4 regions of the Streptosporangium sp. NPDC049046 genome follow, and region 4 is predicted to be linked to each of the others. Evidence: riboswitches for the same ligand, from Rfam matches in the RefSeq annotation. Region 4 holds a riboswitch; each other region holds the start of a gene.
What was found. Region 4 has a riboswitch for cyclic di-AMP ahead of AB0B96_RS01870 (C40 family peptidase). Riboswitches for the same ligand answer to the same signal wherever they lie in the genome.
Positions count from the first base shown of each region.

Region 1 (7,793 bases), on a different contig from region 4:
TGGGATTCGAGATGAGCTACCGGATGCTTCCCGCGGGTGCGCAGCGGGCCTTCCGGTTAGCCGGACTGCTCGACGCGCCCGATTTCGCTCCCTGGGTGGTGGCGGCCCTCTTGGACGTGCCGGTACGGCAGGCGGAACACGAGATCGAAACCCTGATCGACGCTCATCTGCTGAACCCCACCGGGACGGACGAGACGGGCATGCTCAGGTATCGGTTCCACGACCTGATCCGGTTGTACGCGCGTGAGCGGGCGCAGCGAGAGGATTCCGAACCCGAGCGCCAGGCCGCGCTCGGGCGGGCCCTGGGCGCGTGGCTGGCGCTGGCGGAGGTCGCGGCGGAACACGTCCAGGGCCCCTGCTACGCACCCATGCACAGCTGTGCGCCGCGCTGGCGGCTGCCTGCGGCGGTCTCCGGTCCGCTGCTGGCCGACCCGATGGCCTGGTTCGGCGCGGAGCACGCCGCGCTGATGGCGGGGGTCGCCCAAGCGTGCGAGGCGCGCCTGACCCGACTCGCATGGGACCTCGCGGGGTCCACCGAGACGTACCTCAACGTGCGCGGCTTGTATGACGGCTGGCAGCGCATGCACGAGCAGGCGCTCGCCCTCTGCCGCGAGACCGGCGACAAGCGCGGCGAGGCCGTGCTGATGCGCGGCCTCCTGGAGGTCACCACCTGGAGCTCACCGGCGGGCCCCGGACCGGCGATGACACGGATGCGGGCCGGCGCTTCACAGCTCCTCGACCTGTTCACCATGCTGGACGATCCGGTCGGAACGGCCGATGCCTTGGCGACCCTGGCCTGGAGCATGACGGCCGATGGGAACGGTGGTGCACAAGCGCTCGCCCTGGCGGAGCGCGCTCTGCGGACGGCCGCCGACGCGGACTACCTCGGCGGCCAGGCGCGGGCCTATCACGTGATGGCGATCATCCATGGCGAGGACGACCCTCAAGGGGCGCTCACGGTCCTGGAGCAGGCGACGAAGGTCGCCGAGGCGCTCGGCAACGCTCACTACACCACGACGATCACCCAGTTCCTCGGCGCGGCGAAATCGTTCTGCGGTGACATCACGGGCGGCCAGGAACTGCTGGAAAGCTCCTTGAGAATGGCACGGCGGTTGCACTACCGCTATCTGGAGACGTTCTCGCTGCTCTACCTCTCGAAGCTGTTCGCCGCGGTCGGGGACGAGCGGGCCAGGGCGACCGCCGAACTGACGCTGGCCCACAGCGAGGACGGCAACTTCGGCCATTATCTCGCCGACGCGCTCAGCGTTCTTGGACAGTTGAACCTGGCCGAAGGAGACCTGCCCGCCGCCATCGCCACTCTCGAACGCTCGGTCCGGGTGTGGCGAACCCGCGGCTCGATCCCCTACCTGGCGCGGACGCTCCGTGCCCTCGGCGACGCCCACAGTGCCGCCGGCGACCATCACACGGCCAGGGCCGTCTGGGAGGAGGCCCGTGAACTGTTCCACGGGATCTCGCACGAGAATGGCGTGAGAACGCTGGACTCCCGGCTCGTGTGAAGGGCGGCCAGGCTCTCGGCGACATGTCGCCGTGGATGACCGCCATCAGACGGCGGCGGTCATAGAGGGCCAGGTGCCGCCTGCCGGTTCTTGGGATTGCTTCGTATCGATCGTCCCGCCGTCGTCCCCTTTTTACGGGCTCCGGCGGCGTGCTGGTGGGCGCGGGCGATGGTGGAATCGATGCTGACGGTCCACTCGACCTGACCGATCGAGTCGTCCTTGACCTGCGTCTCCTCCAGCAACCGGGCCCCCGTGCCGTCTCATGCTCGTCGTGCGGCCATTGGGCGATCAGATGGCTGAGGAACCGCGCGCCTGTCTCCCCCCGCGCGTGAGGCGGTCGCGCCGGCCCGCCACATCAACTATCCGCTGCACCTGGCGGATGCACTGGAGCATCCGGCAAGCCTTCAGGGCGTGACCGACGCGCACACCGAAGGCAGGCCGTTCGATAAGGAGCCTCCAAGGTCCGCAGCGTCATCAGGTGAGGACGCTGCACCCGTTCAGCCAAGCAAAGCCGGGTGGCCAGGCGCATGAGGAGCAGCAGGTCGTCGCGTTCTGGACGACCGGCTCGACGCCGGCCGCGGGCGGGCCGCTGATCGAGCCGGCCGGGAGCACCGGAGGGCCGGCGCTCTCCGGTGCTCTGACCATGCTGCTCCCGATCGCGGCTCTCGCCGTACTCGGAAAAGGTCGGGCTGAGGAGGCTCAGCGCTTCGCGAGGTTGTACTGGATGGTGTACTGCCGCGCTCCGCAGCAGCCAGGGTGGCTCGGGTTGGGAGTCCGGATCCAGAGCTGCCCGAAGTTGCTGCCGCCGCGCACTTTGACCGTTCTCATGACCGAATACGCCTTGGAGCCGCCGTCGCAGATTTTGCCGTATCTACCCCGCTGGGCCTCCCAGTTGTTCGCGTTCGCGAAGTAAAGGTCCGGAAAGATGCACCCGCCCTTGGGGAAGCCGTTCTCGCGGATCACGATGGACCGCAGCTGCGCGGACTTGGAGGACTTGTAGGCCCAGGTGGTGGTCACCTTGATCGGGTAATTCCGGCCACGGTGGTCCTTGATCGCGACATAGGTGATCACGGACTGGACCGGCTTGACTCGCTTGACGTAGCTGATTTTTTGGTTGGGTGCGGCGTGTGCGGCGGGTGCCACGAGCAGCCCGGCTCCGAGGGCGGCGGTGAGAGCCACTCCGATCGTGGGAAGCCGGAATCGCGTAAGGGGTCGCACTGGTTCTCCTTCACCATGCAAGGCGTTTCTGGACAAACGATCATCTGACCGGTCGGCAGGTACTTTCGAGAAGCGTGGTCAGGCCGAAGGGTGAGCGTCGAGCCGGGTGAAGATGGAGCCGGCTGGCTGCGCGGGCGCTGAGCACGTGGCCCTCGCACATCCGCATTTCGGCGCTGCCCCGATAACGACGTCAGCCGAAACGCCGAGAACGGACACGACGCCTGCGATCCTCTTCTGCTTGCTGGTCGCTACAATTCCCTTCCCTTCAAGCGTTTTTCGAGTTTTGCGCCGACCGAAATCTATACGACCTTGGTATATTCAGAGAATATGGTCGGCATACGGGCGCTGGATCCTGCCGGGTCCTGCGCGCCAGGTGATGACGGTGCGGACATGGTCGGGCCCGTGCCTGGATCGACCAGTGGAACCTGATCTCGGCTGAACCCGCGCCCGGTCCTGCAACAGGCTCAAGCGGGCCACTGCGAGCCGGCGACCTGGAAGGTGACCGATCGTTTCTTTCCGAACCCGTGACGGTCGTGCCTCCCGACGTCAAGATGGTTCGGATCAAGACCCATGCTCACACCGGCACCGGATTTCATGAAAGCTCCAACACGTATGCGTTCCGACACCCGGCAGACGTGCGGGCGGTGGGCTACTTCAGGAACCACGCTCGGACGAGGGTAACGCTAATCAAGATCAAAGCGTTCTATACGAATGGCTTCGACGGGAATGCGCTGATCGCCCCGGCCATCAATAACAGCAAAGGCTCTTTCCGTAAGGATTGAATAACCAATGGTTATGCGCCTCGATGATGAGGTGATCTCAGAGAAATAATTCGGGCAGTTGCGGATATCCGGTACGCCGCCCGTGGCGTTTCGGGCCTTTCGGGAGAACTCGCCGAAGGCCGGAGAGAAAGACGCGGAGCCTCCGGTGGATGAGTTCTCATCACAAGAAGCCGCAGCGGTGCGGCTTTGGACGAGGGAAGGTTCGCCTGCCGCAAGTGCCTGGGCCCGGGACCGATGGATCCGGCGAGGGCGTCGTCCGGCTCGGGAACCGCTGGGTGACCGGGTGGTGCCGGATGCGAAAAGCCGGCCTCCAATCTGTCTTCGTTGGTCGCCCCCCTGCCGCGCCGGGTGACCTACGGGCGCAACCGGGCCACCTCCCATCCGTCACTCGATCAACTGGTCGGACTCAGGACCTGCTCGTCCAGGGGAACCCGTCCTGCGCGTCCGTGCAGGACTCCGCCGCCCTACGCTCTATCGCGCGCCAACCGAAGATCATGAAGCGGGAAGTCCGCGAAGCGTCCTGAGAGGACCTTGCGACAAGATCACCGCAGGGCAGAAGTCTGGTGGTTCAGTACATCGAGATGTGCGGATGGTCGAAGTGGTTGGCCGTGATGCCGCCTCGGTTCGACATGAACCTCCAGCCGGAGCCGTGGTTGATGCGCTGGCGCCAGATCACGTACTTCACGCCGAGCTTGGCCTTGTTCTTGATGGCCCAGGCGGCGATCTCGTCGCCGAGCGCGAGGTTGGCGGCCGTGGGCATCGCGCCACCGGCGCTCATCATGAAGTCGCAGGCGCGGCCCAGAGGATGCTCGCCGCCGTCGTTGACGGCCCGGTAGCAGCCGACCGAGTACGGCAGGTTGAAGCGCCTCATGACGGCGTCGCGCATGATCCGGGTGCGGTCGGTGATGTTGTCGGGGCCGGTGGGCAGTTGCGGCGCCCAGCTGCCGTCGGCGCGACGGCCGGAACCGGTGGGGGCGAGCCGGTCGAGCTTGTTCTTCATGTCGCGGATCAGCTTCTCGGCCTTCTCTCGCTGCGCCTGCACCTCCTTGGCCTCGTCGCCGATCTCGTCGGTGAGCCTGGCGGCCGTCTCGGCCGCCCGCTTCCTGCGGTCGATGCTGTTGACGAAGCCCTCCAGGTGGGCGGCCTGCTGGGCGGTGAGCTGCTCCATCACCGCGGCGGCGCCCATGTCGCCGGAGAACATCAGCGCGGGCAGCCCTCCGCCGCTGCTCTGGTAGCGCAACTGGACGATGGAGTCGACCTCCCGCTTGGCCTCGACGTAGGTCTTCTCGGCCTTTTCCAGGTTCTGCTTGGCGACGATCTCGGCCTTCTGCGCCATCTTGAGCGACTCGCGGGTGGCCGCGTAGGTCTCGATCAGCTTGTCGACCTGCTTGCCGAGCTTGGCCAGCTCGGCGCGGAGCTTGGCCTCGGTGGGCTTGGGGTCCGCGCTTCCGGCGGTGGGGGCGCCGATGGTGAACACGACGATCGAGCTCAGGCAGAGGGCCAGAGACGCACGCCGACGGAACGTGGGGGACGGGGCCGCCACGCACTCTCCTCTCCTTACGCCTACCGGGTTAGCTGACGGGTTCGGGCTGGAGGAAGCCCTTCCACCGAAGTGGTTTCACCCCAGGTGCGGTGGTTCCCCGGCTCCCGGGCAAGGTGCCCGGGATTAGGCAAATCAGCGTTTACAGCCGATGTGGGAAGGATAGTAGTGGTAAACAGCAGGTCATGCGACCTCAAGACGAGACCAAGCGGTAATCAGTTCGTGACAACAGAGCGCAGCAGTTGTGCTGTCGCCTCGGGCGACACGTCGTTCACGAAGGCGCCCATCGCCGACTCCGACCCGGCGAGGTATTTCAGCTTGTCCGGCGCGCGGCGGATGCTGAACAGCTCCATGTGCGCGTACGACAGATCGCGGCCGGTGGAGACCGGTGCCTGGTGCCAGGCCGCGACGTACGGCATGGGCACGCCGAAGATCCCGTCGAGGCGGCGGAGCACGTCGGTGTAGAGGGGGCCGAACGCCGCGCGTTCCCCGGCGTCCAGCGCGACCAGGTCGGGGACCCTGCGGTGCGGGTAGAGGTGGACCTCCACGGGCCAGCGCGCCGCGGCGGGGACGAAGGCCGTCCAGTGCTCGTTCGAGCCCACCACCCGGATCTCGGCCGCACGCTCCGCGGCCAGGACGTCGGCGAACAGGTTGCCGCCCGTCCGCTCCCTGTGGCGCTCGGCCGCCCCGAGGGTGAGCCTGGTGCGCGGGGTCACGTAGGGGTACGCGTAGATCTGGCCGTGCGGGTGGGCCAGGGTGATGCCGATCTCCGCCCCCCGGTTCTCGAAGCAGAAGACCTGCTCCACGCCGGGCGTCGCCGACAGCTCCGCCGTACGGTCGACCCAGGCCTCCATGACCAGTTCGACCCGCTCGGGGGAGAGCCGCGAGAACGCGGAGTCGTGCTCGGAGGTGAAGCAGACCACCTCGCACCTGCCGACCCCCGGACGGACCTCGCTCAACCCTCCGATCGGCCGGTGGTCGCCCGGCTGGGCGGAGAACGAGGGGAACCGGTTCTCGAAGACCACCACCTCGTAGTCGGAGGAGGGGACCTCGGTGAGATTGCCCGGAGTCGAGGGACAGAGCGGGCACTCGTTGGCGGGGGGAAGGAAGGTGCGGCCCTGGCGGTGCCCGGCCACCGCGATCCACTCCTCGGTGAGCGGGTCGTAGCGCAGCTCGGAGGCGGCGGGACGGGGCGGCAGGTCGCGCCGGTCGGGTGCCGTGCGGTCGGCGTCGTCGCGCCGGTCGAAGTAGAAAAGCTCCCGGCCGTCGGCCAGGTGGGTGATCGTACGCTTCATCGGCCGGCGATCTCGCTCTCGCGCTGGGGGTCGGTGATGATCATCTCGCCCACCGAGGCGGCGAGCTCCTCGCGGGCCTTCTCGGTCATGCCGGAGTCGGTGACCACGATGTGGGCCTCGGCCAGCTCGGCGATCGTGCTGATGCCGACCGTGCCCCACTTGGTGTGGTCGGCGAGCACCACCAGGCGGTGCGCGGAGGCGACCAGTTCGCGGTTGGTCTCGGCCTCGAGCAGGTTGGGGGTGGTGAACCCGGCGCGGGTGCTCATACCGTGCACGCCGAGGAAGAGGGTGTCGACGTGCAGGCCGCGGATCGCCGAGACCGCGACCGGACCGACCAGCGCGTCGGAGGGGGTGCGGACCCCGCCGGTCAGCACGACCGTCTGGTCGGCCCTGGGGGAGCGGTGGAAGACGTCGGCGACCCGGATCGAGTTGGTGATCACGGTCAGCTCGGGCACGTCGACGAGGTGGTGGGCGAGCGTCCAGGTCGTGGTGCCCGCGGAGAGCGCGACGGCGGTGGCCGGCCGGACGAGCCGGGCGGCGTGCCGGGCGATCGTCTCCTTCTCCGCCTGCTGGCGCACCGACTTGGCGGCGAAACCCGGCTCTTCGGTCGAGCCGGGCCCGGCGGCGGTGGCGCCACCGTGGACCTTCTCCACCAGGCCGCGCTCGGAGAGCACCTCGAGGTCGCGCCGGATCGTCATGTCGGACACGCCAAGCTCCCGGACGAGATCGGCGACCCTGACCCCGCCGCTGCCGCGCACCCTTTCCAGGATCGCCTGCTGTCGCTGCTGGGCGAGCATCGCCTCACTCCCCTTAATCCATCAGATTCCACCAAAATACCACGACCAGGTGGGGGAGGTTGTTGGATTGTGCTGGCCGGCCGCTCACAGTCGATCAAGCTCCGCCGCGATGTTCGCCCTCGCCGCCCCCTCCAGATCGGCGACGTGGAAGATCACCGGAAGATCGAGCAGCGAGCGCAGCACCGCGGCCCTTCCTGCCCTGAACACGTCGTCGGGGACGAAGCCGTACTCCTCGCGCACGGCCGCCGCGTAGGCGGCGTAGACGTCGGGGGAGGAGCCCAGGATCGCCAGGTCCGCGTCGGACAGCACGGCCCCGTCCGCGTCGCCGGACGCGGGTGCGTGCGTGACGGTCATCCTGACCAGCCGGGCGACCGTCGCCACATCCTCCGCGGGCACCCCCAGCTCCGGCAGCGCGCGCTCGGCCAGCCTCGCGCTCCGCTCCTCGTTGTCCGCGCGCCGCGGGTCGTAGACGGCGTCGTGGAACCAGGCCGCCATCCGTACCAGGTCCGGGCGCCCCGCGTGGTCGGCGAGGGCGTCGACATGGGTGAGCACCGCCTCCAGATGGGCGGTCGTGTGATACCTGCGGTGCGGCTCGTCGTACCGGGTGATCAGTTCGCGGCCGAGGGGGTCGGCCCCCGCGCCGG
Region 1 is NZ_JBEZEZ010000011.1:259,034-266,826, forward strand. It holds gene AB0B96_RS18450 (BTAD domain-containing putative transcriptional regulator) at 1-1,517, shown strand, start outside; partial or broken gene AB0B96_RS18455 (IS5/IS1182 family transposase) at 1,646-1,732, opposite strand; gene AB0B96_RS18460 (hypothetical protein) at 2,217-2,735, opposite strand; gene AB0B96_RS18465 (hypothetical protein) at 3,260-3,517, shown strand; gene AB0B96_RS18470 (hypothetical protein) at 4,086-5,060, opposite strand; cyclic di-AMP (ydaO/yuaA leader) riboswitch at 5,064-5,200, opposite strand; gene galT (galactose-1-phosphate uridylyltransferase) at 5,273-6,352, opposite strand; gene AB0B96_RS18480 (DeoR/GlpR family DNA-binding transcription regulator) at 6,349-7,149, opposite strand; gene AB0B96_RS18485 (metal-dependent phosphohydrolase) at 7,234-7,793, opposite strand, start outside.
Region 1: it holds a riboswitch for cyclic di-AMP, as region 4 does, so the genes downstream of both, AB0B96_RS18470 (hypothetical protein) here and AB0B96_RS01870 (C40 family peptidase) in region 4, are expected to answer to the same signal.

Region 2 (7,793 bases), on a different contig from region 4:
CGACGGCCCGCTCGTCATTTACGTCAGGCTCGATCCGGAACGCTCGAACCTGGCACTGGCCCGCCACCGCCTCCAGGCCCTTTCCGGCCGTCTGATATCCACGTGAGCCCATGCCCAGCGTCGAGAACATCCTCAGCGGGCTCGCCGGCGACCACGCCACCGGATCCCTGCGACTCGGCAAGGCGGGGGTCGTCTACCTCACCGACGGCCGGGTGACCTACGCCGAGAGCGCGTCCGCCCCTCGGCTGGAGGACCTGCTGGGTGCCCGCTGCGGCATATCCGCCCACGCCGTACGGCAGATCAGGCAGGCCACCACCCGCCGGCGACCGGACCCCGCGCTCCCTCCCGGGCCGCAGGAGTCGCGGGAGCCCCAGCCGACGGGGGGCGAGCGGCTGATCGCCCAGGGCCTGCTCACCAGGGGTGAGCTGGAGTTCTGCGTGCTCAGCACGGTGCTCGACGCCGCGTACTTCCTGCTGCGGGCCACCGGGCACCGGCCCAGGTTCCGGCGGGGGGAGCTGCACTGGCTCGGACCGCAGTGGTACTTCGACGCGACCGGCCTGCTCCGGGAGTGCGAGCGGAGGAAGGCGCAGTTGGAACAGATCTGGCCGTCCGCGGAGCTGGACACGCTCCCGGTCGTCCCGGTGGAGCGCATCGGCGCCCACCGGGTGGTGCTGAGCGCGCTCCAGTGGGAGGTGCTCGTCGGCGCCGACTCCGTCGCGACCCCGGCCGAGCTGGCGCGCAAACTGGGCCGTCCCGCGTACTCGGTGCTGCTCGCCGTACGACAGCTCGCCTCCTCCGGGCTGCTCCGCGTCCCGGAGCCCGGTCCGGCCGAGGCCCCCGCCGTGCCGGACCCGCTGCCCAGGCGGACGAAGGGCGCCACGGAGATCCCGGCGGCCGGGACGGGCTCCGTGGAGACGTCGGAGTGGATCCCCAGGGCGAACGGGGACCCGGCCGACGTCAACCTGCTCATCCGGCTCAGGAACGCATTGGAGGCAATGACTTGAGCCCGGTCACATGCCGATAAGGCTACGGACGCTGAAGTTGATCGGAAGGAGGATGCCGGTGGAACTGCGCGAGGAGATACGCCGTGAGATGGCGATGCTGCGAGAACGCGTACCCGATGTGGACGGGAGCATCGCGTGCAGTGTCGACGGCCTGACGATAGCCAGCGACCTGAGAAACGACATCGAGCAGACGGGCGCGCTCTCCTCCGCGGTGCTCGCCCTGAGCCGCCGGATGACGGGCATCGCCGGCAAGGGCGCCTTCGAGGAGACGCTCATCTCCGGAACCAACGGCTACGCGGCGTTCTACGCCGCCGGACCCAAGATCGTTCTCACAGTCCTGGCACGCCCGGGGACCAATCTCGGACTGCTCAGGCTGGAGGGCCGCAGAACGGCGGATCGACTCGCCGCCGTCAGCTCACGCACATCGATATCCCAGTGATCGGAGACAGTAATGGGCAACATGGACATCTCGCTCAAGGAGATGATGGCGATCGACGGTGCCATCGGCGCGGTCGTCGTCGACTACAACAGCGGGATGGCGCTCGGCGCGCTCGGCGGGTCCAAGGACCTCGACCTCCAGGTCGCGGCCGCGGGTAACACCGAGGTCGTCAGGGCGAAGATGCGGACCATGGAGTCGCTCGGCATCAAGGACGGCATCGAGGACATCCTCATCACGCTCGGCACGCAGTATCACGTGATCCGCCCTATCGCGGGCCGGAGCGGTAAAGGGCTGTTCCTCTACCTGGCCCTCGACCGGAACCGGGCCAACCTCGCGCTCGCCCGGCACAACCTGCGTGGCATCGAGGAGAAGCTCGAAGTCTGATCCTTTGGTGCGGCCCGCGTCCCGGCAGGCGCGGGCCGCACCGGAACCCTCCACGCCTCTCGGGGGCGGTTCTTCCCGGCGTCCGTGCCGCCGGGGACGGTGACGAGGTCGGCTCTTCCCTGCCGCTACCCCCTCGGGGACGGTGACGGGGGCCGGTTCTTCCCGGCCGCCACACCGTAGGGGTCAGTTCTTCTCTGCGGCCACGCCGTCGGGAACGTACTCGGAGACGTGCTCGACCATGACCTTGGGCTTGCCGAGCCAGGGTCGCGCCTCGGCGCTCACCAGCTGGGTCTGCAGGCCGATGCCCAGCTTCCTCGCCATCGCGAAGACGGTCGTCGGCGGCTGGGCCGGGCTGGTGTCCCTGCGGTTCCACGCGCCGGTGGAGAACGCGACCGGGTGGTTCTTGATCCCCGTGCCGCCGCCCCACTTGGTGACGACGTACTGGATGTCGATGTGGCCCATGCCACCGTTGCCGTCCACGCCGAGCGTGCCGGCGTTGAACGTGCCGCCGGTCAGGTCGGCGAAGGTCTTGGCGTCGATGTCGATCATGATGCCCTGGTTGGAGGGGTTACCCGGGCCGCGGTCGCCGACGAAGAACTTCGCCTTCTTGCCCTTGTAGAGGATGTATCCCTCGGTGAACAGGGGCCAGCTCGGGCTGGCGATCATGCCCTTCTGCATCGGCTTGCCGCTGGCGGGAAGTCCGGTGTCACCGGCCCGGCCAGAGGAGTCGTCCCAGAAGTAGGAGGCCGTGGTCGCGCCCTGGAGCAGAACGGCCTCGGTACCGGCGGGCGCGCCGGCCGCCGGGTCGTTCGCGAGGCGGGTGGCGGCGGGGGCCGCGGAGGCGGGGAGCGCCAGGGCGACACCGCCGGAGACGAGGAGGCTCGCGGCGGTGAGGGCCGCGGCGAGGCCGCGCCCGAAGGAGGTGTTCCTGTACGGGGATCGCTCGCCCGGACAGAGCGTGTTCAGGTCGTTCTTGTGCATACCAAAGGAGGGGTGCATGGAGAAATGGCTCTTTCGCGAGGGAACGGGGCGGCCAGGTGCGAACACCGAAGGGGTGCACTGGCGGGGACGCGCTCATCGGAAAAGGTGGCGTAGCCGGATCAGCCGATCGCTACGCGGAGCACGGTCCTGAAGGTGCCACGGTCAGGCGCGGCGGCGAGGTCGAGGGGACGGGGGGCGGCGTTGAAGTTCAGGTGGTCGGTGCCGACAGGGGGTCCACCGACGTGGTGACGCGGTGATCCATGAGGGGATCTCCTCTCCATCTCGTCTACCGGGTTAGCTGACGGGTTCGGGCGGTGGAGTTGCCCTACCGCCGCGCGTTCGCGGCGGATTCACCCCGGAAAATTGGTTCCCCGGCTCCGGAGCCCTGCGGGCCCTCGGGATTCGACGTCGGCCGGCCGCCTCCTCTTGTGAAGGGCAGGTCGCCAACCGATAACAGTGGACACTACCCACCAAACCGGACAAAGCAAAGCAAACACCATGAAAAACCCAGAAGATCTACCTACAAGCTTCAAGGAAGCCCCATCGATTGCCCCGCCAGGTCGACACCCGCCCTACCAGCGAGAACGCCTCTCCCATCCCGGCAACCGCCGCGAGAACCCCCACCCCGGACGGGGTCTCCCCACCGGCGGCCGACAGTCCGTCTCGTGGGACAGAGGTCCTTCCCCAAGACCCACACAGGGCCTCCTCACCGGGGGGCAGCCCATCGCGGACCCCTCACCGAGACCCGCACGGGATCTCCCCCACCCCGCGGGTCATCCCCGTCCGGTCAGTCCCACCAGAACGACCAGGCGTTCCTGCCCTTGATCTGCTCGGCGTAGTCGATGAGGGTCCCCGCCCCCTGGATGATGCTGTCGGGGCAGAACGTCCAGTGTTCCGCCGCGACGTGCAGGGCGTGCTCGGAGGTCGTCGGAGGCGCGGCGACGCTGAGGTCGAGAGTGTTGAAACCCATCCCGACCACCCGCACCCCGAACCTCTCCTCCCAGCTCCGTACGACGGCCGCGAGCGGGACCATCCACTCGTTGTGGTTCAGGGCGCCCTGCCAGCCCATCACGGCCAGGGCGTCGGCCCCGCGCTCCACCGCGACGAGCCCGAGCGGGGTCCTGCGCTCGGCCACCAGCCCGGCGTACCAGTCGGCGACCACACCGGGATCGGCGGCGAGCCTTCCCGCCGGCGCCGGGCCCGGACACTCGGGACCGTAGGGATCGAGGATTTCGAGCTGGTCCAGGGTCGCCCTCTCGATCCAGTCGGACCACACCTCGGCCATGAACGCGGCGGCGTTGTAGTTGTCGATCTGCGCGGCGGTGTCGGGGGCGATCTGACCCGCCGACCAGGGCTGGACGGAGTCCTCCAGCAGGACCGGCCACAGGCCCGACTGCTCGTGCTGAGCCCTCAACCGGGCCCAGTACTCGCCGGAGACCGTCACCTCACTCAGCCAGAACGCCGGACGGCGACGGACCGCGAGCTGAGCGTAACCGGGGTCGGGCCACACCACGTCCCCCGGCGGCAACTCCACCGAGAGCCTCCTGCCCCTGCCTCCCCCGTCCCCCTCGCCTTCGTGGGCTCCTTCTCCCCCATCGGCGAACAACTGGCCCAGAACTGGCGGGAGTCTCTCACGCTCGCAATCGCTCATCTCTACCGATCCGATCCTGACCACGGATCAATTTTGGCCTGTCAACCACCCCGAGGGACAGTTCTGCCCTGGTCCAGGCAAAAATTATCGGTACAGAGGGGAACGAAGCCGAGCGGGTGCCACCCCTCCACGCCCGACGAATGCTCAACGAGGCCGTTCGGGGCCGCACGTCACGTCCGCGAGGGCGCCGTGAGTCTCGGGGGTAATGGACAGGCCCGCGAAGCCGGAGAGCTAGGGCTCGAAGAGCACCAGAGGGTGGCGCCGCGTCATCTCCAGGACCACGCGGCACACCTCCCCCGCCCGTGGGAAGACCGCGTTCATCAGCACGAAGTCCTCCCCCACGGTGAGCGGCTCGGACCACGGTGAGGCGCCGTAGTTCTCGACGGTCAGGTCGGGGAAGAGCGCCGTCAACTCCTCGTAGAAGGCCGCCACCTCCGGGCGCGGCTCACCGGGCGCGGCTCCGCTCTCGTCCCAGGCGAGATATCGAAGAAGGGCCTCCCGCGCGGTGATCGGTCCGGCCGCGAACCAGACTCCGAGATCAAAGCTCACACCATGTCCTCGTCGTCCTCGTCGTCCTCGTCGTCGCCTGCCCAGCCGTCGAATCCTACGTGCCCGGCGGACACCTGATATGCGCGAACCGTACGGAAAGATCGACGCCCGAGACGCGCGACCGGCGCGGAAGGATCGACGTCTGGAATGCGCGACCGGCGCGGAAGACGGACACCTTTATATACGCGGCTGACGAGGAGGGGGCGCGGTGGGCCAGGACAACGCGAAAAGGGGGCACGCGTGTCCATGAGCGAGGCTAAATGTCGGTGGCGGGCCGTACCCTGCCATCGTGATCATTATCTCCGGCTGGATCCGTGTCGACCCCGATGCCCGTGACGACTACCTCAAGGGATGCGTAAGCGTGATCGAGCAGGCCCGCGCCGCGTCCGGCTGCCTCGACTTCACGCTCGGCGCCGACCTCCTCGACACCGGCCGGATCAACGTCTACGAGCGCTGGGAGTCGGAGGAGACCCTCGACGCCTTCCGGGGTTCCGGGCCGAGCGACGGCCAGGAGACGATGATCCGCGACGCCGAGGTGTCTCGCTACCAGATCTCCGGCGTCGGCCCCGCCTGAGCGGGAGGCGACAGATCTCCCATCCACCGGGGAGGGGGACGGCGACGCGGTTCAGGGTCCGGGGTCCGGCAGACTGGATATGACAGAAAGGGGTTCTCGTCATGACTGACAAGCCCATCCTGGAGCCCAGCCCCAGTCACCCGATCACGATCACGCCGAACCCGGCCCGGATCGTCGTCTCGGTGGCCGGCCGGGTGGTCGCCGACTCGCGGAGCGCGTTGACACTGCGGGAGGCGGCGTACCCGCCGGTGCAGTACATCCCGATCACCGACGTCGACCGCTCGCTGCTGGAGCGGACCGACACCGCCTCCTACTGTCCTTTCAAGGGCGACGCGAGTTACTACACCGTCACGGTGGACGGGAAGCAGGCGGTGGACGCGGTGTGGTTCTACGAGTCGCCGTATCCGGCCGTCGCCGAGATCAAGGACCACGTCGCCTTCTATCCCGACCGGGTCGACTCCATCGTCGAGGAACCGGCCGCCTGAGCGTCTTTCGGCCCGAGTCCACCGGGAGACGCCCGGCTCTCGTGCCCGCCCCTCCGATCATCACTCGGGACGGGCACTTCGACTCGTAGGGCCGACGGTGGGCGGCACCCCGCGACCGCCCACCGTCGCGTCACAGGTGATCGACTACCAGGCGCCGAGGACGAGGCGGCCCGCGACCGGACCCAGCTGGAACGGGCCGGAGGTGTACCACTTACCGGCGTAACTCAGCCCCTTCTTCCAGGCGTGGAAACTGAACGTGCCGTCGGAATTCTGGTACGCCGCCACGATGTCCTCGGAACCGTCACCGTCCACATCACCAGCTGCGACCCGGTCACCGACCTGCGACATCGTCCACCCACCGGACTCGTAATCCGCCGCACGCGCGAACGACGACCCGTTCGACGACCACCGCCAGATCGTCATCGACCCATCGCCATCGTCACGCATCATCGCCGGCTCCGCCTTACCGTCACCGGTGAAATCACCCACCACCAAACGACCATCAACCGGACCCAACTCGAACGGACCGGAGGTGTACCACTTACCGGCGTAACTCACGCCCTTCTTCCACACGTGGAAACTGAACGTGCCATCGGAATTCTGATACGCCGCCACCACATCATCGGCACCGTCACCGTCCACATCACCAGCTGCGACCCGCTCACCCACCTGCGACATCGTCCACCCACCGGACTCGTAATCCGCCGCACGCGCGAACGACGACCCGTTCGACGACCACCGCCAGATCGTCATCGACCCATCACCATCGTCACGCATCATCGCCGGCTCCGCCTTACCGTCACCGGTGAAATCACCCACCACCAAACGACCATCAACCGGACCCAACTCGAACGGCCCCGACGTGTACCACTTACCGGCGTAACTCACGCCCTTCTTCCACACGTGGAAACTGAACGTGCCATCGGAATTCTGATACGCCGCCACCACATCATCGGCACCGTCACCATCCACATCACCAGCGGCGACCCGCTCACCCACCTGCGACATCGTCCACCCACCGGACTCGTAATCCGCCGCACGCGCGAACGACGACCCATTGGACGACCAGCGCCAGATCGTCATCGACCCGTCCCCGTCATCGCGCATCATCGCCGGAGCGGATCGAGTGGTCGGCGCCCACAGCGCATTGACGATGATCTGGGCGTCCCCGGCCTGAAGCTGATACTTGTCCGGGTACGCCGATACCTGCACCGCCTGGCAGACCTCACCGATCGGGGCCGTCGCCCAGGAGTTGTTCGGATACACCCGGAGCATCTTGTCGAGGAAGGCGTTGGTGGCCCAGGTCGGGTTCAACCGCTGCGCCCGACTGCCCCACGATGCCCGCTGCTGGAACAGGCCCAGACTGTCGTGGTCGACCTCGACGCTGATGTTCTGCAGGTGGGTCTCCACGATCACCGTGGCGATGGCGATCACCGCTGCTCGAGAGGACAGCCCTCGGGCTTTGACCGCGTTGACCACCATTCGGGCGCAGGAGGTGCGGTACGCGGACATGTAGCCGCGCATGTCGGACTTCAACTGGCTGTTCAGCCGAGTGGCCAGAGCGGCATCGCCGCTGGTCGTACCGTTCGGATCGCAGGGCACGGTCTCGTACGCCACCGCTGCCGACGCCTCGGACGGAGGAATCGTCGGTGCCGGGCTCGGAATCCGGGCGGCCGAGGCCACGGATGGTGCGGCCGCCAGGAGGGCTGCGCTGACGATGACGGTC
Region 2 is NZ_JBEZEZ010000011.1:23,765-31,557, reverse strand. It holds gene AB0B96_RS17380 (roadblock/LC7 domain-containing protein) at 1-106, shown strand, start outside; gene AB0B96_RS17375 (hypothetical protein) at 111-1,004, shown strand; gene AB0B96_RS17370 (roadblock/LC7 domain-containing protein) at 1,063-1,443, shown strand; gene AB0B96_RS17365 (hypothetical protein) at 1,456-1,827, shown strand; gene AB0B96_RS17360 (hypothetical protein) at 2,011-2,826, opposite strand; cyclic di-AMP (ydaO/yuaA leader) riboswitch at 3,077-3,226, opposite strand; gene AB0B96_RS17355 (DUF4253 domain-containing protein) at 3,596-4,342, opposite strand; gene AB0B96_RS17350 (hypothetical protein) at 4,691-5,008, opposite strand; gene AB0B96_RS17345 (antibiotic biosynthesis monooxygenase family protein) at 5,298-5,582, shown strand; gene AB0B96_RS17340 (DUF427 domain-containing protein) at 5,684-6,067, shown strand; gene AB0B96_RS17335 (VCBS repeat-containing protein) at 6,212-7,793, opposite strand, start outside.
Region 2: it holds a riboswitch for cyclic di-AMP, as region 4 does, so the genes downstream of both, AB0B96_RS17360 (hypothetical protein) here and AB0B96_RS01870 (C40 family peptidase) in region 4, are expected to answer to the same signal.

Region 3 (7,793 bases), on a different contig from region 4:
AGGGAGGTGACCGCGGTGGACGGCAGGCTCAGCACCCGCTGCTCGGCGGCCAGGCCGCGCAGGGTCATCTCGGCGGGGATCCCGCCGTCGTAGACGGTGATTCCCGGCTGCTCCCCGACCCGGGCCAGGTCGCCGGGGTCCTCGCGGCGGTGCGGGAAGTAGGCCACCGGCTCGGCCGATCCGAGCCCGGCCAGCCAGCCGAAGTAGCGTTCGCGGTGGATCAGGCCGTTGCGGACCAGCGAGGTGCCGAGGACGACGGTGCGCTCGGCGGGGCGGGGCCTTCGCAGCGGCTGGGACCGCAACCAGGCGAAGTCGTGGGTGACCAGCTCGACTCCCCTGGCACGTACGGCCTTCGCCAGGTCGGAGGGCACCGGCAGCGCGGTGAAGATCGACAACCGCCCCGCGCGGGCGGCGGCGCGCAGCCTGAGCCCGGCCGCCGTGGCGAGGACGGTCCTGAGCCTCCCCGCCTTCCCCCTCGCCCTCAGCAGGGGCGTTCCCGTCCTGCCGGTGAGCAGTTCCAGGAGCCTGATGGTGGCGAGCCCGTCGTCGACGATCACGATCCGGCCGGGGGACGCGGTGAGCCAGCGGAACTGGACCTTGCCGGAGAAGGCGTCGCCCACCGCCCAGGTCTCCCCCCGGCGCGGCCGGGGCATGTCCGGGCGCGCCGGGGTGAGCTCAAGCCCTCTCGGCAGGGTGAGGCGGCCGAGTTCGCGGCCTGTCACGGCCAGCGGGCGGAGTTTCGCCCGGGGGACGAGATGGCTGCGGGCGCCGAGCAGCCCGGCATGGTGGGCCTCCACCGCGCAGAGCATCTGCAGCGGGGACTCCACCCAGGCGATGGTCGAATCCTGCTCCCGCGCGTGGTCTCGACCGTCCTCCACGCCGGGCGATGACCCGTTCACGACTGGCACAACCTAACCCGGTGGCCTTAAGGAGCAGGGAACTGCGGGTGAACAACCGACCACGCGAGATTGCAGATGATCTCTCTGGTCTTTACCTCTCCGCCGCCACCGTCCGAGATCGGATACGACCGGATGTCCGTCGGGCGGGCCGGCGTCGGCGGGGCCACGACGATTCATCGTCGCGGGCCGGGCGGGGAGGCGCCGGCCGTGGACCCCGATCACCTGGAGGCCGCGAGAACCTCCTCGGGCATGGTCGTGAGCCGCCGGGCCCCGTGTGCGCTCTCCGGCACTTCCATGGGAGAACTCCTACCATCCGCATACTTTTTACCATCGAATACTTGTTCTAAAAAATGGTGATTATATGATCTTCGGCGGAAGGGCTCCCCACGCGCGGTAGCACACCCTGGCCGACACCTCTCGGGCGGGTCGGGAAAACCCGGATCGCCGTGAACGCGGGGGATCCCGGACGCCCCTCCACCCCCGGAGGAAGGTGCGCCCGGCGCCGGAGGGGCGTGATCGACTCCCCCCTCCCTCGCCAGGCGGCACCCCGCCGTACCCCTTCATTTGGGACGTATTACCAAGTCAGAGCAATGTGTCCCACTTGTAATCGTCTGCCGGGTTGTCGTACGTTCGTCCTGTTCATGGCAATTGTCTAGGTCTATACAGATCTGTGCATTGCCGTCACATTGCCCGACCGCGCTCCACCCGGCGGAACCTTCCGCCGTCGGTGAGCACGGCCGCCGAATCCGCGAAGTCTGCGGAACCGGGGAACCACGTTCCTGGGGTGAATCAACGCACTCATGCGTCGTAGGGCACTTCCCAGCCCGAACCCGTCAGCTAACCCGGTAGGCGGTATGGAAGCGAAGCAAGGAGTCGAACCCCCGCATGACCAAGCATCGCCTCACCTCCACCCCCCGCGCCGTCTGCGCCGTCCTGGGCGCCTGCGCCGTCCTCGCGACGGGCACCACCGGCGCGGCTCTGGCCGACGGCCACGGCGTCGTGAACGCACCGCCCGCCGACACCCGCGCGCAGGACGCCGGGGCCGCGAAGACCTCCCTGCAGGTCATCGCCGAGGGCCTTCCCAAGGTCTCCGCCGCACAGATCCTGGACATCGCTTCCAAGCAGATCGGTGTCCGCGAGAACGCCCAGGGTGGTGGAACCAAGTTCCAGTCCTGGTACGTTTCGAGCCCTCGCGCCAAGGAGACCATGGCCCGCGACGGCGGCAAGAGCGTGTACGAGTACGCCAACGCCCCCTGGTGCGCGATGTTCGTCTCCTGGGTCGGCGAGACGGCCGGCATCCGCCCCACGATGGGCTGGGACGCCTACACCGTCGCCCACGCCAAGTGGTTCAAGAACAACGGACACTGGGGCACCGCCCCCACTCCCGGCGCCGTCGTCTACTTCGACTGGGCCGGCGGCAAGAGCATCGAGGGCATCGACCACGTCGGCTTCGTGAAGAAGGACAACGGGAACGGCACGATCACCACGATCGAGGGCAACACCGGCAACGGCGCCGTCGAGGAGCGCGTCAGGCCCGTCTCCCAGGTCGTCGGTTACGGCTACCCGGTCTACTCGGACTGACCTCCGGCCGCCCCGGCCCCCCGCCGGTGAACGCGGACCGGTCATCACACTCCCAGGGGCACCGCTCGTTCGAGCGGTGCCCCTGACGATATTCCATATTCCACCCCGCCCGCCCCTCTCTCTCCCCTCCGCGAGCCCCGCACGGCCACGAAATGCCCCAACTGGTATGCCCGTGAGATGGGAGCGCTCCCAATCACCCTTGTGGGAGGTATGTCGACTTTTCACACCAAAAGTCCCACCTAAAGCGGCTGGATGTAACGGTTGAGTTTCGGCATATTGACGTCCTGGTTGCCCATCGTCCACTCTTCGTGGGAGCGCTCCCAAAAGCACATTGAGGAACGATCTCGTCGCGACGACCGCGTTTGTCGGGGACCGGTCCGCGATGTCGCCTCCCAATGAAGTTCGGGCGACCACCTGAGAGGGGTCCGGAATGTTGAACAACAAGCGACACGGCAAGCTCGCCGCCGTCGCGGTCATGGCGGCCACCGCCCTGGCCATCACGTCATGTAGCTCCAGCGAGCCGGCGGCACCCGCCGCGGAGGGCGGTTCCTCCGCCCCGGCCGAGCCGGTAACCATCACCGTGCACACCTTCGGTGGCGGTGAGAACTTCGGCTACGACAAGGCCGTGGAGACGTGGAACGCGGCGAACCCGAACATCCAGGTCAAGTACCAGAACCTGACCGACCGTTTCGAGGACGTCTATCTTCCGCAACTGCTCCAGCGCCTGCAGGCGGGCAGCGGCGCGGCCGACATCATCGCCCTGGACGAGGGCGCGATGGGTCTCATGAAGGCCCGCCCGCAGTTCTTCACCGACCTCGCCGAGTACGGGCTGGACAGCCGTAAGGCCGACTTCCCCGCAGCGAAGTGGGACAACGGCATCAACGCCGACAACAAGCTCTTCGCCCTGGGCACCGACATCGGTGGCATGACCATGTGCTACCGCAAGGACCTGTTCGAGAAGGCGGGCCTGCCCACCGACCGCGAGGAGGTCGGCAAGCTCTGGCCGGACTGGAACGCCTTCAAGGCGATCGGTGAGAAGTTCAAGGCCGCCAACCCCGGCAAGACCGATCCCAAGTTCCTCGACGGCCCGAACACGCTCTACAACGTGATCCTGTCGCAGGAGGCGCCGAAGAACGGCAACGTCGCCTACTTCGACAAGAACAACCAGCTCATCATCGAGAGCAACCCGGCCATCAAGACCTCCTTCGACACGGTGAAGGACTTCAGCGAGGCCGGTCTGACCGCCAAGCTCGCCTCGTTCACCCCGCCGTGGAACGCCGCGATCAAGAAGGGCGCCTTCGCGACCATGGGCTGCCCTGCCTGGATGCTCGGCGTGGTCTCCGGTGCGGCCGGTGACGACAACAAGGGCAAGTGGGACGTCGCGGCCGTGCCCGGCGGCGCGGGCAACTGGGGTGGCTCCTACCTCGCGGTTCCCAAGCAGAGCAAGCACCCCAAGGAGGCCGCCGAGGTTCTGAACTACCTCACCGGCAAGGAGGGCCACGTCATGGCCTTCCAGGAGGCCGCGGCCTTCCCGAGCTCCATCCCCGCCCAGCAGGACCCGGCGGTCGCCGACCTGAAGAACCCGTTCTTCAACGACGCGCCGACCGGCCAGATCTTCGGTGCCTCGGTCAAGGACCTGCTGCCCGTCTTCCTCGGCGAGAAGCACGCCCAGGTCAAGACCGCGGTGGAGAAGGTCCTCGAGGGCATGGACCAGGGTTCGGTCCCCTACGACCAGGCCTGGACCAAGTTCCTTGAGGCCGGCGTCAAGGCAGCGGGCTGATCCCCGTACCGCCCCGCATCGGCCCGGCTGTGGCGATCCCGCAGCCGGGCCGGTCGCCTGCCCCCGCTGAAAGGCTCTGACCGATGACACTGCACGTCGACTCCCCGGCCGCGCCGCCACGGCCCGGCCCCCGCCGGTCCGGCGGGCGCCGCGGACCGAAGCAGGGCGGTGGGTGGTCTCGCTTCGACCTCCGGGCGACCCCCTACTTCCTCGTATCCCCGTACTTCCTGCTTTTCGCCGTCTTCGGCGTCTTCCCCCTCGGCTACACCCTCTGGGTCTCCCTGCACGACTGGGAGCTCGCCGGAGACAAGACTCTCGTCGGCCTCGACAACTACATCGAGCTGATCACCGACGAGGCCTTCTGGAACGCGGTGATCAACACCCTCGGCATGTTCGTCATGTCGACGATCCCGCAGCTCGTCCTGGCCCTCCTGCTGGCCAACGCGCTCAACAAGCGCATCCGGGGACGGCTCTTCTTCCGCCTCGGCGTACTGCTGCCGCTGATCACCTCCGTCGTCGCCGTCGCCGTCGTCTTCACCCAGCTCTACGGGCGCGACTACGGCATGATCAACTGGTTCCTGAGCTTCTTCGGGGTCGACGCGATCAACTGGCAGAACGAGAAGTGGTCCGCGTGGATCGCGATCTCCACGATGATCGACTGGCGCTGGACCGGCTACAACTCGATCATCCTGCTCGCCGCCATGCAGACCATCCCCAAGGACCTCTACGAGGCCGCCGCCATCGACGGCGCCACGCCCAGGCGGCAGTTCTGGCAGATCACCATCCCGATGCTCCGCCCGACGATCATCTTCGTCGTCTTCATCTCCACCATCGGCGGCCTGACGCTGTTCACCGAGCCGGTCATGTTCGACGGCAACCCGACGATGAGCGGTGGCGCCACCGGCCAGTACCAGACCGTGGCGATGTTCATCGTCAAGGAGGCGTTCCGCGACTTCGACTTCGGCTACGCCGCCGCGGCCTCGTGGCTGCTGTTCGCACTGATCCTCATCGGGACACTCATCAACTACTCCTTCACCCGCCGTATCGGGGGTTCCAAGTGACGGCCACCCAGCTCCGGCGGCCCCCCGCGCAGCACTCCCGACGCCCCTCGGGCCAGTCGGCCGCGCGAAACCGCATCTGGGACGCGGGCCCGCTGACGAAGGTCGTCCTGGCCTTCGCCCTCGTGCTGTCGGCGTTCCCCATCTACTACATGTTCATCATGGCCACCCGGACCAACGAGGAGGCCATCGACGTACCCCCGCCGCTGTTCCCCGGCGGCCACCTCGGTGAGAACATCGCGCGACTGCTGTCCACCGAGGACGCCTACTTCATGACCGGCCTGATCAACTCGGCCATCGTCTCGGTCACCGTGACGGTCTCGGTCGTGCTGATCTCCACCCTCGCCGGCTTCGCCTTCGCGAAGCTGCGCTTCAGGGGCAGCAAGATCCTGCTGGGCCTGATCCTGGTGACGATGATGGTCCCGCTCCAGCAGATGGGCGTCGTGCCACTGTACGAGCTCATGGTCACGCTCGGCTGGACCGGTCAGCTGAAGGCGGTGATCCTGCCCTTCCTGGTCAACGGCTTCGGGGTCTTCATGATGACCCAGTACGCCACCCAGGCGGTGCCGGACGAACTGGTCGAGGCGGCCCGTGTCGACGGCGCCTCCACCATGCGCATCTATCTCAACGTCATCCTCCCGGCGCTCCGGCCGGGAATGGCGGTGCTCACGCTCCTGGTCTTCATGCAGACCTGGAACGAGTTCATGTGGCCGTTGATCGTGCTGAACCCGGACAACCCGGTGGTCCAGACCTCGATCGCGGCGCTCAACCAGGCCCACGGAACCGACTACGTGATGCTGTTCACCGGCACCGCGGCATCGGTCCTGCCGCTGTTCATCGTTTTCATCGCGTTCGGCCGCCAGATCGTCGGCGGACTCATGGAAGGTGCGGTCAAGGCGTGACCACGCAAGAGACGCGGATCAAGAGCCCGGATCTAATGTTTCCGACGAACTTCGTCTGGGGTGCGGCCACCTCCGCCTACCAGATCGAGGGCGCTGTCTCGGAGGGCGGCCGAGGCCGCTCCATCTGGGACACCTTCGTCAAGCAGCCGGGAAAGGTGGTGAACGGCGAGCACGCCGACATCGCCATCGACCATTACAACCGCTACCGGGACGACGTGCGGATGATGGCCGAACTCGGCCTCAGCGCGTATCGGTTCTCCGTCTCCTGGCCCCGGATCCAGCCCGAGGGGCGCGGGGCCGTCAACCCCGCGGGCATCGACTTCTACAGCCGTCTGGTCGACGAGCTCCTCTCCCGGGGCGTCGACCCGTGGGTGACGCTCTACCACTGGGACCTGCCCCAGCCCCTGGAAGACGCGGGCGGCTGGCCGGCACGGGACACGTCGAAGCGCTTCGCCGACTACGCGATGGCCGTGCACGACGCGCTGAGCGACCGGGTCCGCAACTGGAGCACGGTCAACGAGCCCTGGTGCTCGGCGTACCTCGGGTACGCCTCGGGAGAGCACGCCCCCGGGCGGCGTGAGCCGGAAAAGGCGGTGTACGCCGCCCACCACCTCCTGCTCGCGCACGGCCTGGCCGCGCAGGCGATCCGTGCCCAGCGGCCGGAAAGCATGATCGGCGGCTGCGTCAACCTGTACGCGATCTCGCCCCAGACCTCCTCGGAGGCCGACCAGGACGCCGCCCGCCGCATCGACGGGCTGCAGAACCGTTTCTTCCTGGACGCCCTGCTCAAGGGCGAGTACCCCGACGACGTCCTGGTGGACCTCGGCCGGCCCGAAGGGCTCGTCCACGACGGCGACATGGAGATCATCTCGACGCCGCTGGACAAGCTGCTGATCAACTACTACAGCCGCTTCACCGTCTCGGGAACCCCCGGCGGCGCCGCGTCGGCCGCGGCGGCACCCACCGACAGCGGGTCGCCCTGGGTGGGCAGCGAGCACGTGTCGTTCGTCGAGGGCGGGCGCCCCGTGACGGCCATGGGCTGGGAGATCGACCAGGCGGGACTGCTGGAGATCCTGCACCGGCTGGCCGCCGAGTACCCGCGCGTCCCGCTGGTCATCTCCGAGAACGGTGCGGCCTTCGACGACGTCGTGGGCCCCGACGGGGTCGTCCACGACCGCGACCGAGTCGACTACTTCGACGCCCACCTGCGCACCTGCCACGCCGCCATCGAGGCCGGGATCCCGCTGGAGGGCTACTTCGCCTGGTCGCTGATGGACAACTTCGAGTGGGCGTGGGGGTACGGCAAGCGGTTCGGGCTGGTACACGTCGATTATGAAACCCAGATTAGAGTTCCCAAAGAGAGCGCTCTCTGGTATGCCGGGACCATCAGGCGTGGAGGCCTGAGCGGTCCGGCAGAATAGGGGCCGGGAAATTCATCACTGGGGGCACAATCACATGAACGGCGACCGTCGTCCGACGCTTGAGGCGGTCGCGGCCCTGGCAGGTGTCGGCCGGGGCACGGTGTCGCGGGTCATCAACGGCTCGCCGAAGGTGAGCGAGAGGGCTCGCGACG
Region 3 is NZ_JBEZEZ010000004.1:128,235-136,027, forward strand. It holds gene AB0B96_RS06975 (hypothetical protein) at 1-899, opposite strand, end outside; cyclic di-AMP (ydaO/yuaA leader) riboswitch at 1,628-1,766, shown strand; gene AB0B96_RS06980 (CHAP domain-containing protein) at 1,785-2,480, shown strand; gene AB0B96_RS06985 (extracellular solute-binding protein) at 2,911-4,260, shown strand; gene AB0B96_RS06990 (sugar ABC transporter permease) at 4,344-5,321, shown strand; gene AB0B96_RS06995 (carbohydrate ABC transporter permease) at 5,396-6,220, shown strand; gene AB0B96_RS07000 (GH1 family beta-glucosidase) at 6,256-7,641, shown strand; gene AB0B96_RS07005 (LacI family DNA-binding transcriptional regulator) at 7,676-7,793, shown strand, end outside.
Region 3: it holds a riboswitch for cyclic di-AMP, as region 4 does, so the genes downstream of both, AB0B96_RS06980 (CHAP domain-containing protein) here and AB0B96_RS01870 (C40 family peptidase) in region 4, are expected to answer to the same signal.

Region 4 (7,793 bases):
CCGCTACGAGTGGACCGTGATCGACTACGCGATCTGGACCGCGGGCGCGGTGGGCGTGCCGATCTACGAGTCCTCCTCCGCCGACCAGGTCGCCTGGATCATCTCCGACAGCGGCGCGAAGGCCGTGTTCGCCGAGTTGGAGTCGCACGAGGAGACGATCCGCGAGGACGCGTCCGGCCTGCCCGGCCTCAAGCACATCTGGCGTATCGAGGGCGGCGCCCTGGAGGAGCTCACCGCGCTCGGCGCCGAGGTCACCGACGAGACGCTCGCGGAGCGCAGGTCGAGTCGCGGCATCGCCGACCTGGCGACCATCGTCTACACCTCGGGGACCACCGGCAGGCCCAAGGGCTGCAGCCTCACCCACGACAACCTGCTGTTCACCGCGAGGAACGTCGCGAAAGGCCCGCTGGAGCGGCTGTTCGTCGTGGAGGAGAGGGCGGCGCTGCTCTTCCTGCCGCTCGCGCACGTCTTCGCCCGCATCATCGAGATCGTGCTGATCGAGACGGCCACGATCCTCGCGCACACCCCCAACATGAAGAACGTCGCCCCCGACCTGCAGGCCTTCAAGCCCACGTTCCTGCTGGGCGTGCCCCGTGTGTTCGAGAAGGTCTACAACGGCGCCGAGCAGAAGGCGACCGCCGAGGGCAAGGGGAAGATCTTCCACGCCGCGGCCGACACCGCCGTCGCCTGGAGCAGGGCCGAGTCGGCGGGTGGCGCGGGGCTGGGCCTTCGGCTCAAGCACACCCTGTTCGACAAGCTCGTCTACGGCAAGATCCGCGCCGCGACCGGAGGCAGGCTGACGACGGCGGTGTCCGGCGGTTCCGCCCTTGGCGAGCGGCTCGGCCACTTCTTCCGCGGCGTGGGCATCGAGACCCTGGAGGGCTGGGGCCTCACCGAGACCTCCGCGCCGTCCTCGGTCAACATGCCGGGAGCCAACAAGATCGGCACCGTCGGCAAGCCGTTCCCCGGCGTCACCATCGGCATCGGCGACGACGGCGAGGTGCTCGTCAAGGGGCGCCACGTCTTCAAGGGCTACTGGAACAACGAGGAGGCCACCGCGGAGGCGATCGACGCGGACGGCTGGTTCCACACCGGCGACATCGGCGAGCTCGACAAGGACGGCTATCTCCGCATCACCGGCAGGAAGAAGGAGATCATCGTCACCGCCGCGGGCAAGAACGTCGCCCCGGCCCCGATGGAGGACCACATCCGGGCCCACCCGCTGATCAGCCAGGCGATGGTGGTCGGCGACGACAGGCCGTTCGTCGCGGCGCTCATCACGCTCGACGTCGAGGCCCTGGAGCAGTGGAAGGCCGCCAACGACAGGACCGGTGCTGACCTCGCCACCCTCAGCTCCGATCCGGCGATCGTCGCCGAGGTGCAGAAGGCGGTGGACGGCGCCAACAGGTCCGTCTCCAAGGCCGAGCAGATCAAGAAGTTCGTCATCCTCGACCTCGACATCAACGAGGAGAGCGGGCACCTCACCCCGACCCTGAAGATCAAGCGCAATATCGTGATGCGCGACTTCGCCAAGCAGGTCGAATCCCTCTACGGCTGATCTTCACGGCCCCGCTTACAACCGGATGCCCGCTGGGGCCTCTCACGAGAGGTCCCCGTCGAATCCCTCTACGGCTGAGAGGTCCGCGCGGCCCCGCTTACGGCCGGGTGCCCATCTGAGACCTCTCGCGAGAGGTCTCAGCGGGATCCCTTCACGGCCCCGGGGCCTCGTGTCTCTCCACCGCCAGAGGTCTCAGCGGCCCCTGCACGGCCAGGAGGCAGGTCCTCGCGGAGCCCCTCTGCCGTCAGGGGGTCTCCGCCGGTTCCAGGAGGCGCGCGAAGCGGGAGGCCGCGAGGTCCCAGCTCCACTCGCGCGCCACCCACTCGCGCCCGCGTTCCCCCATGGCACGCGCCCCGGCCCCGTCCTTGAGCAGGCCGATCAGGGCCGCCTCGACCTCCCGCGGGCGGGTGCCGTCGACGACCAGGCCCGTCTCCCCGCGCAGTACGGCGTCGGGGGCGCCGCCCGAGGAGCCGGCCACCACGGGCAGGCCGCTCGCGGAGGCCTCCAGGTAGACGATGCCGAGCCCTTCCACGTCGACGCCGCCCAGTCGGGTGCGGCACGGCATCGCGAACACGTCGCCCGCGGCGAGGTAGCCGGGCAGTTCGGCCTCGGACACGGGGCCGGTCATCCTGACCGAGCCGCCCAGCGGCCGGGCCAGCCGCTCCAGGGTCCTGCGGTACGGGCCCCCGCCGACGATGAGGAGCACCGCGCCGGGCACGTCCCTGAGCACGCCGGGCCAGGCCCGCAGGAGCGTGTCCTGCCCCTTGCGCGGCACCAGCCTGGACAGGCAGACCACCACCGGCCGCTCTCCCAGGCCGAGTCTCGCGCGCACCCGCCCTCCCCCGGCCCCCGGGTGGAAGACCTCGGTGTCGACGCCGGGAGCGAGCCGTACCAGCTTGTCCTCGGCTATCACCCCGGCCAGCCTGCGCCGGGTGTACTCCCCCAGATAGGTGACCACGTCCGCGCTCGCCCCGATCCTGGCGAGCACCTGGCGGCCGACCGGGATCCCGGTCCAGCCCGCCTCGTGGCCGTGGGTGACCATGACGACGCGGCGGGCCCCGGCCTCGCGCATCCTGGGCGCGATCAGCCCGAGCGGCGCCGCCGCCCCGAAGACCACGGTGTCGCACCCGAACTCGGCGACCAGCTCGGCGGCCCGGCGGGCGACGGCGGGCGTGGGCAGCATCAGCGAGGTGGGGTGCCGTACGACGGGATACGGCTGGCGCAGGTCGAAGGCCGCGCTGCCGGTCCACCGGGGCGCGTAGACGACGACCGAGCCGGGCGGGCGTCGGGCGATGAGACCGTACACGAACGACTGGATCCCTCCCGCGCGGGGCGGGAAGTCGTTCGTGACGACCAGCGTGCGGCTCACGGCTCGGGGAGGCCGTTCAGCCCGGCCCAGGAACGTGCCATGGCGATGCGCTGCGGTGCCGTGGGATGCGATACATAAAGTACATACTCAACGAAATCAGGCGACAAATCCGAAATATTGGTTAATGCCAGCCGTTTCTGCATGGCCACGAACGTCGCGGGATCCCTCGTCAGGTCGAGCGCGTGCAGATCCGCGCGGGCCTCGATATGCCTGCTCACCAGGTTCTGGGCCGGCCCCGACAGGACCGTGGCCAGGCTCAGCACCCCCATCACCAGTCCCACCGCCCTCGGGTCGCCGAGTGAGGTGACCCCGGCCCTGCGCCGCACGCCTCCCGCCGAGGTCACCACGTACAGCAGGCACGCCCCGAACGCCGCGCCCAGACCGCCGACGAGGGTGCCCCACAGCACGTCGTCCGCCTTGGCGTGGCCCAACTCGTGCGCGACCACCAGCTCGACCTCGTCGGCGGGCGCGCGCAGCAGCGTGTCGTAGACCACGATCCTGCGGGTCGCGCCGAATCCGGAGACGTACGCGTTGAGCGCGGTGGTCCGCCGGGAGGCGTCGGCGACGAGCACGTTCTCGACCGGCACGCCGTCCCTGTCGGCCATCGCGAGCAGGTCGTCGCGAAGTGGCCCGGCCTCCAGCGGCCTGAAGTCGTTGAAGACCGGTTCGATGAGCACCGGGTAGGCGAAGGAGGCCGCGACGGTCAGGACGAACGCCCCGGCCGCCGCGGGGATCCACCAGCGCCGGTAGCGTCGCGCCAGGCCGATCACCGCCACCACCATGATCGCGGTCAGCCCGGCGCCGATGCCGGTGCTCTTGGCCCGGTCCGCCGCCCACGCGGGCCATGCCTGGGTGGACAGCCCGAAGTCGCGCAGGTAGCCCTCCGACCACATCCCCAGGGGCCAGCGCAGGATCGCCACGGCCACCGACAGCGCCAGCACGCCGAGCAGCGTCCGCAGCCACCACGGCCCCGGCAGCCGGTCGACGAGCCGCGCGCCCAGCGGGGTGGCGATCAGCACCCCCGCCACGACCAGCGTCAGGCCGAGCGACAGGTAGCCGGGAAGGCTGACCAGCGCGTCGAACGTCTCGGCCCTGGCGATCTGCTCGGCGGTGAAGTCGCGGGCCGGATCAGGGGTGACGGGCGGAGCTCCGTCGGGCAGCACGCTCCAGGGCGTGGTGAACGCCACGACCGCCAGCGTGACCGCCCCCAGGCCGGCCGTCGCCCATCCCGCCGACCGCACGCCCGAGGGCGCGTCCTTCGTGCTCAGCGTCACGTGAGTTCCTTCCCGAGGTAGTCGCGCCAGGATGCGGTGAACTCGGCCGGCGACAGGCCGAGCGCGCTCCCGACATCGCTACCGTAGAGCCTCACCAGCGCCTTCTCCCCGAAGCGCTCCGCGACGAACCGGCAGGCGAGCCACGCCTCCTCGTACGCCTGCGCGAGCCTCGGCGCACCGGGGGCGAAGTCGGCCGGTCCCGGCAGACGCTCGGGCAGGACGCCCGCGCGCACCTCGGCGGCCAGCTCGGCGGCGGCCGTGCGCACCGCGATCCCGGCGTCGCGGTAGCCCACGTAGTCGGCGAAGCCCTCCGACAGCCACATCGGCACCCGGCCACCACGGGTCGCGCCGGTGGCCACGTGGGCGAGCTCGTGGGTGATCACCACGTCCCTGCCGGTCTCGGTGAGCCTGGCGTATCCCGAGGGCAGGACGATCACCCGGTCCGCGGTCGCCATCGCGGCCAGGCCGCGGGTGCTGCCGGCTCCGGCGAGCGTCGCGGCCTCGGCGTCGTCGGCGGGAAAGAGGATCACCGCGGGGACCGGCCCCCAGATCTCCGCGATCGTCGCGCGGGCGCGGTCGGCCCTCGCCGCCAGATCCCGCAGGACGGCGTCGGGGACGCCGTGGCCGATCACGAGGGAGTGCTCGCCCGTGACGGTGACGGCGGCACCCGGCCACAGGTCGCGGAGGTCGCCCGGGTCCCGGAGGAGGCGCCGGGCGTCGTACGGGCCGTGCGGGAGGAGCGGGGCGGCTCCGGCCAGGAGGGGGCCCGTCCCGGCGAACGGACCGGCGCTCATCAGCGCCAGCATCCCGGCGAGCACGGCGCGGCGCCCTTTCGGGACGGACATACGAGCCGATGGTACTTGACCGGCATCTCGACCGGCATGGAGCGGCCCCGGCCCTCCTGGTGGAGGGCCGGGGCCGCTTTTCCGTGCTCGGGCGTGTGCTTTCGGCACGCGCTTTCGACGCGCCTCCGGCGTGTGCCCGGACGCGGGCTCGGGCTCCCGTACTCGGGCGCGGTGCTCAGGCACCGTGCTCGGGTCCGGCGCTCGGGCGCCGTGCTCGGGTCCGGCACTCGGGTTCGGAGTTCGGGAGCCGCGCTCGACGCGGTCCCGGGTCCCCCACCCGGGCGCGGGCTCAGGCTCCGGGCCGTGCCGCTCCGGCGAAGGAGGACTTGTAGTAGCCCGCCAGCTTCACGACACGAACCGTCTTGCCACTGCTCGGCGAGTGGACCATCCTGCCCTTGCCGACGTACATGCCGACGTGGCCCTTCCCGCTGAAGAACATCAGGTCACCGGGGCGCAGTTTGCTCCACGAGACCTTCTTCTTGATCGCCCTGTACTGGCTGTGCGTGACCCTGGGGAGGGACACACCCGCCTTCTTCCAGGCGTACCGGACGAGCCCCGAGCAGTCGAACGCTCCGGGCCCGGAGGCTCCCCAGCGGTAAGGGGTGCCGATCTGCTTCTTGGCCGTCGAGACCGCCTTACCGGCCCGTACCTTCTGTCGTGCCGCCTTGCTCATCTTGGCCTTGGCCTTCACCTTGGCCTTCGCCGTGGCCTTGGCCTTCGCCGTGGCTGTGGCCGAGGCCTGAGTGACGGTCTTGGTGGTGCTTTCGGTCTTCTCAGAGACGCCGGCCGCACTGTTGACCAGGATCTCGGGAGGACCGTCCGCCGCCTGCGCCGCCGTGGGCCCGAGGGTGACCGCTCCGGCTGAGGCGGTCAACGTGAGGGCGATACCGCCGAGGGAAAGGCGGAAAAGGCGCGACAGACGAGGGTTGTGCAGGGTGCTGGACAGGATTTCTCCTTGGGGCTTCCACTGATGCCTACCGGGTTAGCTGACGGATTCGGGCTTGGAAGATGCCCTACGGCATAAACATGCCGATTCACCCCTGGCCGCAGCGTGCTGGGCCTTTTGGGTCCCCGGTTCCATGCCTCCTGGCTGCATGGATTCGGCGGGCCGCCGTAATGATCTCCACCCCCGGGTGGGGGCACGGCGGCCGGCTGGATTCTTATAAGGGAACCGGCCCGAAGACCGACATTCGCCGCGACGGCGTGGCTTGCACGTCGCGACGCCAGAAGTTACCCCGATCCCCAACGTTCGGCAAAGCATTCCCCAAATCCGGGAGAGCCGACACCCTTCTTGATCTTCCTGTTATCCCTGCTTAATGGCCATTTATGCTAATGAGATATGACCCTCGTCACATCCTTCGCATCACGCCCGGCAAATCACGGTTTCGTAATGTTCGTCACACTCATCGCGATCCACTGATGATGGACCGTTCCCGGACGGTCGGCCGGACGCTCTCAGCGCCTGACACAGGTGTAGGCCCCGTAGATCGACTGCTGGAAGTCCGCCTCGACGATCTCGAAGCCGGCGGCGTCCAGCATCGGTTCGAGCAGCCATCTGAAGGTGCTGTACTCGGTGCGCAGATGCTCGGCGTAGTCCTCGCGCGTGTAGCCGAGCGCGGGGTCGTCCGCCGCGCCGTCGAGCCAGCGGCCGAACACGGCGTCGGCCTCGTCCGGCCGGAAGTCGAAGATCAGGTCACGCAGGCGCAGGACGCCCCCCGGCCGTACGATCCGCGCGACGCGGTCGAGCGCGACGGCCTTCCAGAGGTCGGGGAGCTGATGGAGTGCGTGGCGGGTGTAGACCGCGTCGGCGGGCGGCCCGGTGTGCTCGTAGGACAGGAAGCCCGCCCGCACGCACTCGACGGCGGAGAGCCCGTTCTCGGCGGCACGGGCGGCCAGGAAGTCGTGCATCGCCGGGGAGACGTCCACCGCCACCACCCGCGAGAACCGCCGCGCCGCGGCCAGGGCGAACTGTCCGGTCCCCGCGCCGAACTCCACCACCGTCGCGCTCTCCCCCACGCCGTGCCTCGCGAGCACGGCGAGGTCCTCTTCGGGGTCGGGCCTGCCCTGCTTCCGGTCGAACCCGGCGACGAACGCGGCGTCGAGGTGCTCAGGTCCGGCGTACGCGAGCTCGTCGGGTATCCATGGTTTGATCATGTTCCGATGCTCGCAGCAGCACCGCGCCCGGCACATCCGGTTTTTCCCGGCACCTCACCCGGCCGGGAGCCGCGCCGTCGCCTCGCAGGCCACTGCGGACGGAGCCGCCGTGGGGCCGCTGAGCCACAGGGGAGCACCGGGGGACCGCCTGGGGCACCGGGCGCCACCGGGGAGCCATGGCGGCCACTGACGGCCACTGACAACGCTGCAGGGCAACGCTGCGGGGGCAACGCTCAGGGGCGGACGGCTCCGACGATGCGACGGCCGTAGGACGACAGCGGAACGGTCTTGACGACGTCGCCCGTCTGCGGGGCGTGCACGATCTGGCCGTTGCCCGCGTACATGCTGACGTGGCCGAGGCCCTCGCTGAAGATGAGGTCGCCGGGCTGGAGGTCGCTCAGGGAGACCTTGCGGCTCGCACCCCAGCTCCACTGCTCCCAGGTCGTCCGGGGAAGGGAGACTCCCCCGTTGCGCCAGGCGCTCTGGACCAGACCGGAGCAGTCCCAGCCGCTGGGACCCGTGCCGCCGTACCGGTAGGGCTTGCCGATCTGGGCGAAGGCGAACTGCAGGGCGGCGCGGGCGTTGCCCGAGGC
Region 4 is NZ_JBEZEZ010000001.1:442,747-450,539, forward strand. It holds gene AB0B96_RS01850 (long-chain fatty acid--CoA ligase) at 1-1,558, shown strand, start outside; gene AB0B96_RS01855 (glycosyltransferase family 4 protein) at 1,803-2,927, opposite strand; gene AB0B96_RS01860 (M48 family metallopeptidase) at 2,924-4,201, opposite strand; gene AB0B96_RS01865 (hypothetical protein) at 4,198-5,046, opposite strand; gene AB0B96_RS01870 (C40 family peptidase) at 5,336-5,920, opposite strand; cyclic di-AMP (ydaO/yuaA leader) riboswitch at 6,003-6,162, opposite strand; gene AB0B96_RS01875 (class I SAM-dependent methyltransferase) at 6,502-7,200, opposite strand; gene AB0B96_RS01880 (NlpC/P60 family protein) at 7,434-7,793, opposite strand, start outside.